Regions from separate parts of the Sporosarcina sp. P17b genome, predicted to be linked through region 2. Evidence: riboswitches for the same ligand, from Rfam matches in the RefSeq annotation. Region 2 holds a riboswitch; the other holds the start of a gene.
The links. Region 2 has a riboswitch for S-adenosylmethionine ahead of mtnK (S-methyl-5-thioribose kinase). Riboswitches for the same ligand answer to the same signal wherever they lie in the genome.
Positions count from the first base shown of each region.

Region 1: another riboswitch for S-adenosylmethionine. It lies ahead of CSV76_RS12020 (methionine ABC transporter ATP-binding protein); the one in region 2 lies ahead of mtnK (S-methyl-5-thioribose kinase).

Region 1 is NZ_PDYP01000010.1:40,959-44,377, forward strand. Features, by position in the region: gene CSV76_RS12000 (arsenate reductase family protein) at 1-246, shown strand, start outside; gene gcvH (glycine cleavage system protein GcvH) at 323-703, shown strand; gene CSV76_RS12010 (toprim domain-containing protein) at 765-1,118, shown strand; gene CSV76_RS12015 (thioredoxin family protein) at 1,111-1,410, shown strand; SAM riboswitch class I at 1,460-1,565, shown strand; gene CSV76_RS12020 (methionine ABC transporter ATP-binding protein) at 1,650-2,675, shown strand; gene CSV76_RS12025 (methionine ABC transporter permease) at 2,668-3,336, shown strand; gene CSV76_RS12030 (MetQ/NlpA family ABC transporter substrate-binding protein) at 3,402-3,419, shown strand, end outside.
Region 2 is NZ_PDYP01000017.1:13,648-17,066, reverse strand. Features, by position in the region: gene CSV76_RS14535 (2,3-diketo-5-methylthiopentyl-1-phosphate enolase) at 1-849, opposite strand, end outside; gene mtnK (S-methyl-5-thioribose kinase) at 849-2,054, opposite strand; SAM riboswitch class I at 2,128-2,230, opposite strand; gene CSV76_RS14525 (glycerol-3-phosphate dehydrogenase/oxidase) at 2,446-3,419, shown strand, end outside.

The DNA of each region.
Region 1 (3,419 bases), on a different contig from region 2:
AGCGAAGACGACCTTCGTAGCATGATCGCAAACTCCGGGCTCGAAATGAAGAAGTTCTTCAACACAAGCGGCATGAAATATCGCGAGCTCAATTTGAAAGACAAACTACCTACCATGACAGACGACGAAAAGATCGCACTCCTCGCTTCAGACGGAATGCTCATCAAACGTCCACTCGTGTCGGACAACCAAAAAGTGACCGTTGGTTTCAATGAAACAACATTCGCAGAAACATGGAAGAAATGATCTAGAATCTTGTCTTTACGCGGGAACTATGGCAAACTAAAGATAGATAAACTATTATATTTTTGGAGGTAACGACATGAGCACACCAAAAGATTTACGTTATTCAGAAGAGCACGAATGGGTAAAAGAAGAAGACGGTAAATACCGTATCGGAATCACACATTTTGCACAGTCTGAACTAGGGGATATCGTATTCGTTGAACTCCCACAAGTTGGCGATCAATTGAAATCTGACGAGCCTTTCGGAAGCGTTGAATCAGTGAAAACTGTTTCTGAATTGTATGCTCCACTAACTGGTAAAGTTGTAGAAGTGAACGAAAACCTTGAAGACAGCCCTGAATTGGTTAACGAATCTCCATACGAAGGTGCATGGATGGTTGTAGTTGAAATCGATGACAAAGCTGAATTGGATGCGTTAATGACAGCTGAACAATACGAAGAAATGACAGCTGAATAATCATCACAAAGGAAAGCGCTGGAACGTCTCAGCGTTTTTTTTACACTCTAGGAGGAAGCGCATGGACCTGAAAGTTCTCATTGTAGAAGGCGGTTCGGATCGTAAGCGGTTAGTGCCGATCCTTGCAGAGCCTGTAGAGATTCTTTGTACGAATGGTACCATCAGTGCGTACCACATCGAAGAACTGCTTGAGCCGTACGAGCAACATGAAATCTTCATATTTTTGGATGCGGACGCGTCAGGTGAATCCATTCGAAAGCTGTTCAAACAACTGTATCCGGAAGCTAGACACCTATACACGGATCGTCTCTATCGTGAAGTGGAGACGACGCCTATCAAGCTATTGGCCAGCATTTTAGCTGCCGCCAATTTTAAAGTACATCCTAAATTTTTGGCAGGTGGAACACATGAATAATTGGTCAATCGAAGACTGGAAACATGCAAAGGCGGCGGAGCAAATAGCCGCTTTTTATTTATTTACACCTATGTGTGGTACCTGTGCAGTCGCTTCGAAAATGTTAACGGTAATAGAAGCGATGCGACCGGAATTGCCCATTGGAAAAGCGGATTTGAATTACGTCCAGGATATTGCAATCGAATATGAAGTAGAGAGCGTTCCTTGTTTGCTCATTCAACGAAAAGGCGAGCCGATAGAAAAAATTTACGCTTTTCAATCTGTACCTTATCTACTGGAGAAGCTCAGTTGACAATAGAATTCGAAGTATGGTATAAGTAGATAATCAATTGAATACGTAACTCTTATAAAGAGCGGTGGAGGGAAGTGCCCTATGAAGCCCGGCAACCGTCACATATGTGAAATGGTGCCAATTCACTCAAAGTGTAATGCTTTGATAGATGAGAGAAATGTTAACGTACATATGTATATACGTTGGACCTTTCTGCTCAACTGCAGGAAGGTCTTTTTAAATTAAAGGTGGTGCGGAAAATGATTCAACTAGCAAACGTTCATAAAAGGTTCCAATTGAACCGTTCAGAAATTGTCGCAGTAGATGATGTGACATTTGACATCGAAGAAGGAGAAATTTTCGGCGTCATCGGATACAGCGGAGCAGGTAAAAGTACATTGATCAGACTACTGAATGGTCTTGAAACTCCGACGTCCGGTAGTATTAAGATTAATGAACAGGAAATGACGACGTTAAAAGGTGCAGGCTTGCGCAATGCGCGACAGAAAATCAGCATGATCTTTCAACACTTTAATTTGTTGTGGTCGAGAACGGTAGAAGAGAATATCATGTTTCCTCTTGAAATCGCTGGCGTGAAGAAATCGGCACGCAAGCAAAAAGTCAAAGAACTAATTGATTTAGTTGGATTGACAGGACGCGAAAAGGCGTATCCATCACAACTTTCAGGCGGTCAGAAGCAACGTGTCGGTATTGCACGTGCCCTTGCAAATGATCCGGAAGTATTGCTTTGTGATGAAGCGACATCCGCACTCGATCCAGAAACAACGAATGCTATTCTGGATTTATTAACGGATATTAATGAACGTCTTGGACTGACAATTGTTTTGATTACGCATGAAATGCATGTCATTCGTAAGATCTGTAATCGGGTGGCGGTCATGGAAGCCGGAAAAGTGATGGAAATCGGTAACGTGTTGGACGTTTTCCAATCTCCACAGGCTGATATTACGAAGCGTTTCATTTCACAAGTGACAGATACTGGTGATACGGATGCAGCGATGGCTCATTTACAAGAAGAAGTACCTCAAGGGAAGCTAGTGAAGTTAGCCTTCATTGGAGAGCGTACGGAACAGCCAGTGCTTGCTGAGTTAATCCGTAAATTTCCAATTGACGTCAACATCGTACAAGGGAATATTTCGACTACGCGTGACGGCGCATATGGCACATTAGTACTTCAATTGGTAGGCGATACAGCGATCATTGATGAAGCAATCGTCTTCTTAGATGCCAATGAAGTAAAGACGGAGGTGCTGCTACATGATTGAGCAATGGTTCCCGAATGTTGACTGGGACAAAATGTGGCTTGCGACAGGCGAGACGCTCTATATGTCCGCATACTCGACATTCTTTACGTTCGTTTTTGGTATCGCACTTGGACTTATATTGTTTTTGACTAGCCCAGGACAATTATGGGCTAATAAAATGATTAACGTTATTACTGGCGCGTTCGTGAATATATTCCGATCAATTCCATTCATCATTTTAATTATTTTACTTATCCCATTTACAAAGTTATTGTTTGACAGCATGCGTGGACCGAATGCGGCATTGCCTGCGTTAATCATCGGGGCGGCTCCATTTTACGGACGCATGGTATTGATCGCGTTGCAGGAAATCGATAAAGGGGTTATCGAAGCAGCTCGCTCAATGGGTGCCAAAACATCCACTATTATTTTCAAGGTCTTGTTGCCTGAATCGATGCCAGCATTGGTTTCTGGAATTACGGTGACATCTATTGCACTTGTCGGCTATACGGCGATGGCAGGGGTCATTGGTGCTGGAGGGCTCGGTACACTTGCGTATTTAGAGGGGTTCCAGCGTAGCAGGGAAGACGTTACGATCATGGCAACGATTTTAGTATTGGTTGTCGTATTCATCATCCAAATTATTGGTGATCTCATTGTAAAACGTTTGGACAAACGGTAATAGGATTTTCAGGGTAACCTGTTGACCATAAAACATTCCATTAATGGAGAGGGAGAAATGTGGAGATGAAGAAATTTTTATTC
Region 2 (3,419 bases):
GGATAGATCTCCACCGATTAGCCGCGTTAATTTTCCTACCAATAACGAGTAAGAGAATCCGCCACCCGCTTGTCCCGCGAGAACGCCGGATAATGCGGAATGTGCCACAATCGGCAAACTGATATTGTTATTTTCACGCAGCGTTTGAAGTACATCCAAACCGTACGCGTGGACGTTGAATAATAACGCGTTCGCGCCAAGCGCTGCCGCCTGTTCCGCCTTGTCGTGAAGCTCATTCGTCCGTCCCGACAAGTTCACTGCATACAATGCCCGATTTCCGGTCTGTTCATAATGCCGATCGATAATGTCTTTTGCTGTTGTAATTCGCTTGTAAAACGGTGTTAATTCATTCTCAAAAAGAATTTCATCGTCTTTGATGAGATCGACACCGCCGGCTAACAGTTCTTCCAGTTGGGCTGAGAAAAAGGAAAGATCTCTTCCCATGACTCCCTTGAAGATGGCTTTCAGTAATGGGCGATCCATTACATTCAACTGCTCGCGAATCCCTTTCGTACCGAATCGTGGCCCTGGAAATTGTGCGAGCAATTGTTTGCCAAAATCCAAGTCGATTAATTCATAGCCTTCAAAAAAGGATAACTTGCCATAGACAGTCGTGAAAATCGCGGGAAGGTCTGCCGAATAATTAGCGGACGGATAAAAGATTTTCACCGTGTCCTTTACTTCCCCTTTTTCCACAGAAACAACTTCACCTTTATGGTGCTTCAATTGCTGCTGTTCAAGATGCGGAATGTCTGTCCAAGACCCAATTGTAAGCCCTAGGGCATGTTGCTCCGCTATTTTTTCTTGCTCTGGATGTGTCGGAAATAGATAAGTGGCTGTAACTCCCATTAAAATTCCTCCTTGTGATTACTGTCGATGAACCAGCTCTCCAATTCTTCCAAAGAGCGTATTGCGTGACGGTTAAGTATCAAATACTTTCCGAGCTCCAACACTTTTTTCCTTCTGGTCATTCTTTTTTGTTCATCTTCTTCATAATTCAAATCGTCAATTTGTGCAATACCTATGGAGCGGCGGACCAATTCGCACCCTGCATACCCCAGCATATCGGCAAATTTTCCGTCCATTACATGCGTCAGAAAACCCTCGAGTTGTGTATAAGGCTCATTGGATTCTTCTCTCCATAATTGGGCGAATGTATCGGTGTACGCATACCATGTTTCCCGCGCTTGTTCATAGCGCTTCGTTTGAAATTCAGGATGACCGATTCCATTTAACAACAAGCTTGCGATGAAATGCCCCATGTCAAATCCGAAAGGCCCAAAACAAGCAAACTCGGTATCGAATACAACTGTTTTGTCATCCCCCATGAATATTGCACCACTATGTAAGTCGCTATGAATGAGAGCATCCGCTTTCGTCATGAACTTATGTTTTAACTTCGCCACTTCCAGCTTTAACTGGTGATCTTGACTCAGAAATAACACATCATTTTTCAGGCCTTCTTCAAAGTAATTGCTGTCATGCGAATTGTAGGGACAATCGAAAGAAAGCTCTTCCGTCATTTCCCGCATGGCTGGATTTGTAAAAGAAGCATTCAATTCTTTCTTTACTTTTGGATCTAGGTAGAAATCGGACGTATAAAAAGTGGTTTTCGCACTGAATACACCTATGTCCTTCGCAAATACGGCAGATTCCGTCCCATTATTCAAAGCCGTGCGTCCCATTTCCATCGGATGCATGTCTTCCATCACAACAATTGCCATGATTTCATCCAGATGATGCACTTTCGGAACAGAACCGGGAATGATATTATCGTATTCCTGTAATACTTTTGCTTCTAGGACGACCCGGTCAATCGGAATAGGCATCGACTCCCCTACAATCCTCGCGTAAGGTACAGCCTGTTTGAGTATCAAGCTCTTCTGTTCCCCGGTTAATCGATAAACATGATTAATCTTCCCATCACTTACCTCCGTCACAATCACTTGTTCCTGTTCACTAAAGAAGTCACGCTTTTTAACATACTTCACAATTTCATTGATTTCTAAGAATGCATAGGTTGCTAGTTCCTGATGACTACTTGATATATTCATGTCATTTCCTCCTTCTGTATCGTCTATGATGATAAAAAAACCCCTTCAGTTAAGAAGAGGTTTTTCACACAACTTCTTATCTATCAGCATAAATGCTGTAAGAATTAGCACCGTGCTCAATTGAGTCGGTTGCCGGGCTTCATCGGGCTTTTCCCTCCACCTGCTCCTGATAAGAGTATATTTATTATTTTTAATTACCATTAGATTCGCACAACGCATATGAAATTATAGCATGACTCTTACCCATTGTCTATTTTATCGAAACCCACCAAATAGTTAAAACACTTTCTACATGTTACTATTTCTAAACCTTTTGTAAATCAATAGATTTAGTTATCTAAATTGTAGTATAATTAATGAACGAATACAATATGTGGAGGCTTTAAATAGAATGAGTGAACAACCTAATGGATTACAAAAAAATGAAGTGCTTGCAAGATTACAAGCGGAAGAATTTGATGTATTAATCATCGGGGGCGGAATCACGGGGGCTGGAATCGCCTTAGATGCAGCCAGTCGTGGAATGAAAACAGTACTTGTGGAAATGCAGGATTTTGCTGCAGGGACGTCCAGCCGTTCTACAAAAATGATCCATGGCGGCTTGCGATACCTGAAAAATCTTGAAGTGAAGATCGTTGCGGAAGTAGGTAAAGAGCGGGCGGTCGTCTATGAAAATGGACCCCATGTGACGAACCCAGAGTGGCTGCTTTTGCCAATTTATAAGGACGGTTCAATGGGTAAATTCACTACCTCCATCGGATTGCGCGTCTATGACTTTTTGGCGGGCGTGAAAAAAGAAGAACGAAAAAGCATGTTGACCAGAGAAAGAGCGTTGCATGCGGAGCCTAAACTCAAGCAAGAAGGGTTACTTGGAGCTGGCCGTTTCGTCGAATACAGATCGGATGATGCGAGACTGACGATTGAAGTGATGAAAGAAGCTGTTAGTCAAGGCGCAACTGTATTCAATTATACAAAAGTAACTGATTTTATTTACAATGGAGGAAAAGTTGCAGGCGTATGCGTGGTCGACCAGCTAAATGGCAAAATAAGTGAAATACGCGCAAAAACAATAGTGAACGCCGCCGGGCCATGGGTAAATACATTGAGGGAGAAAGACAACTCCTTGGATTCAAGGGAAATTCGTTTGACGAAGGGCATTCATCTCGTTTTTGACCAAAGTGTATTCCCTTTGAATCAGATTGTTTACTTTGACACACCGGATGGCCGGATGGTATTGGCAATCCCACGGGACGGGAAAACGTACGTTGGGACGACAGACACTGATTACAAAGGGGACATGGTTCATCCCCGAATGACCGTAAGCGACCGCGATTACTTGATGGCCGCAATTGCTCTCATTTTTCC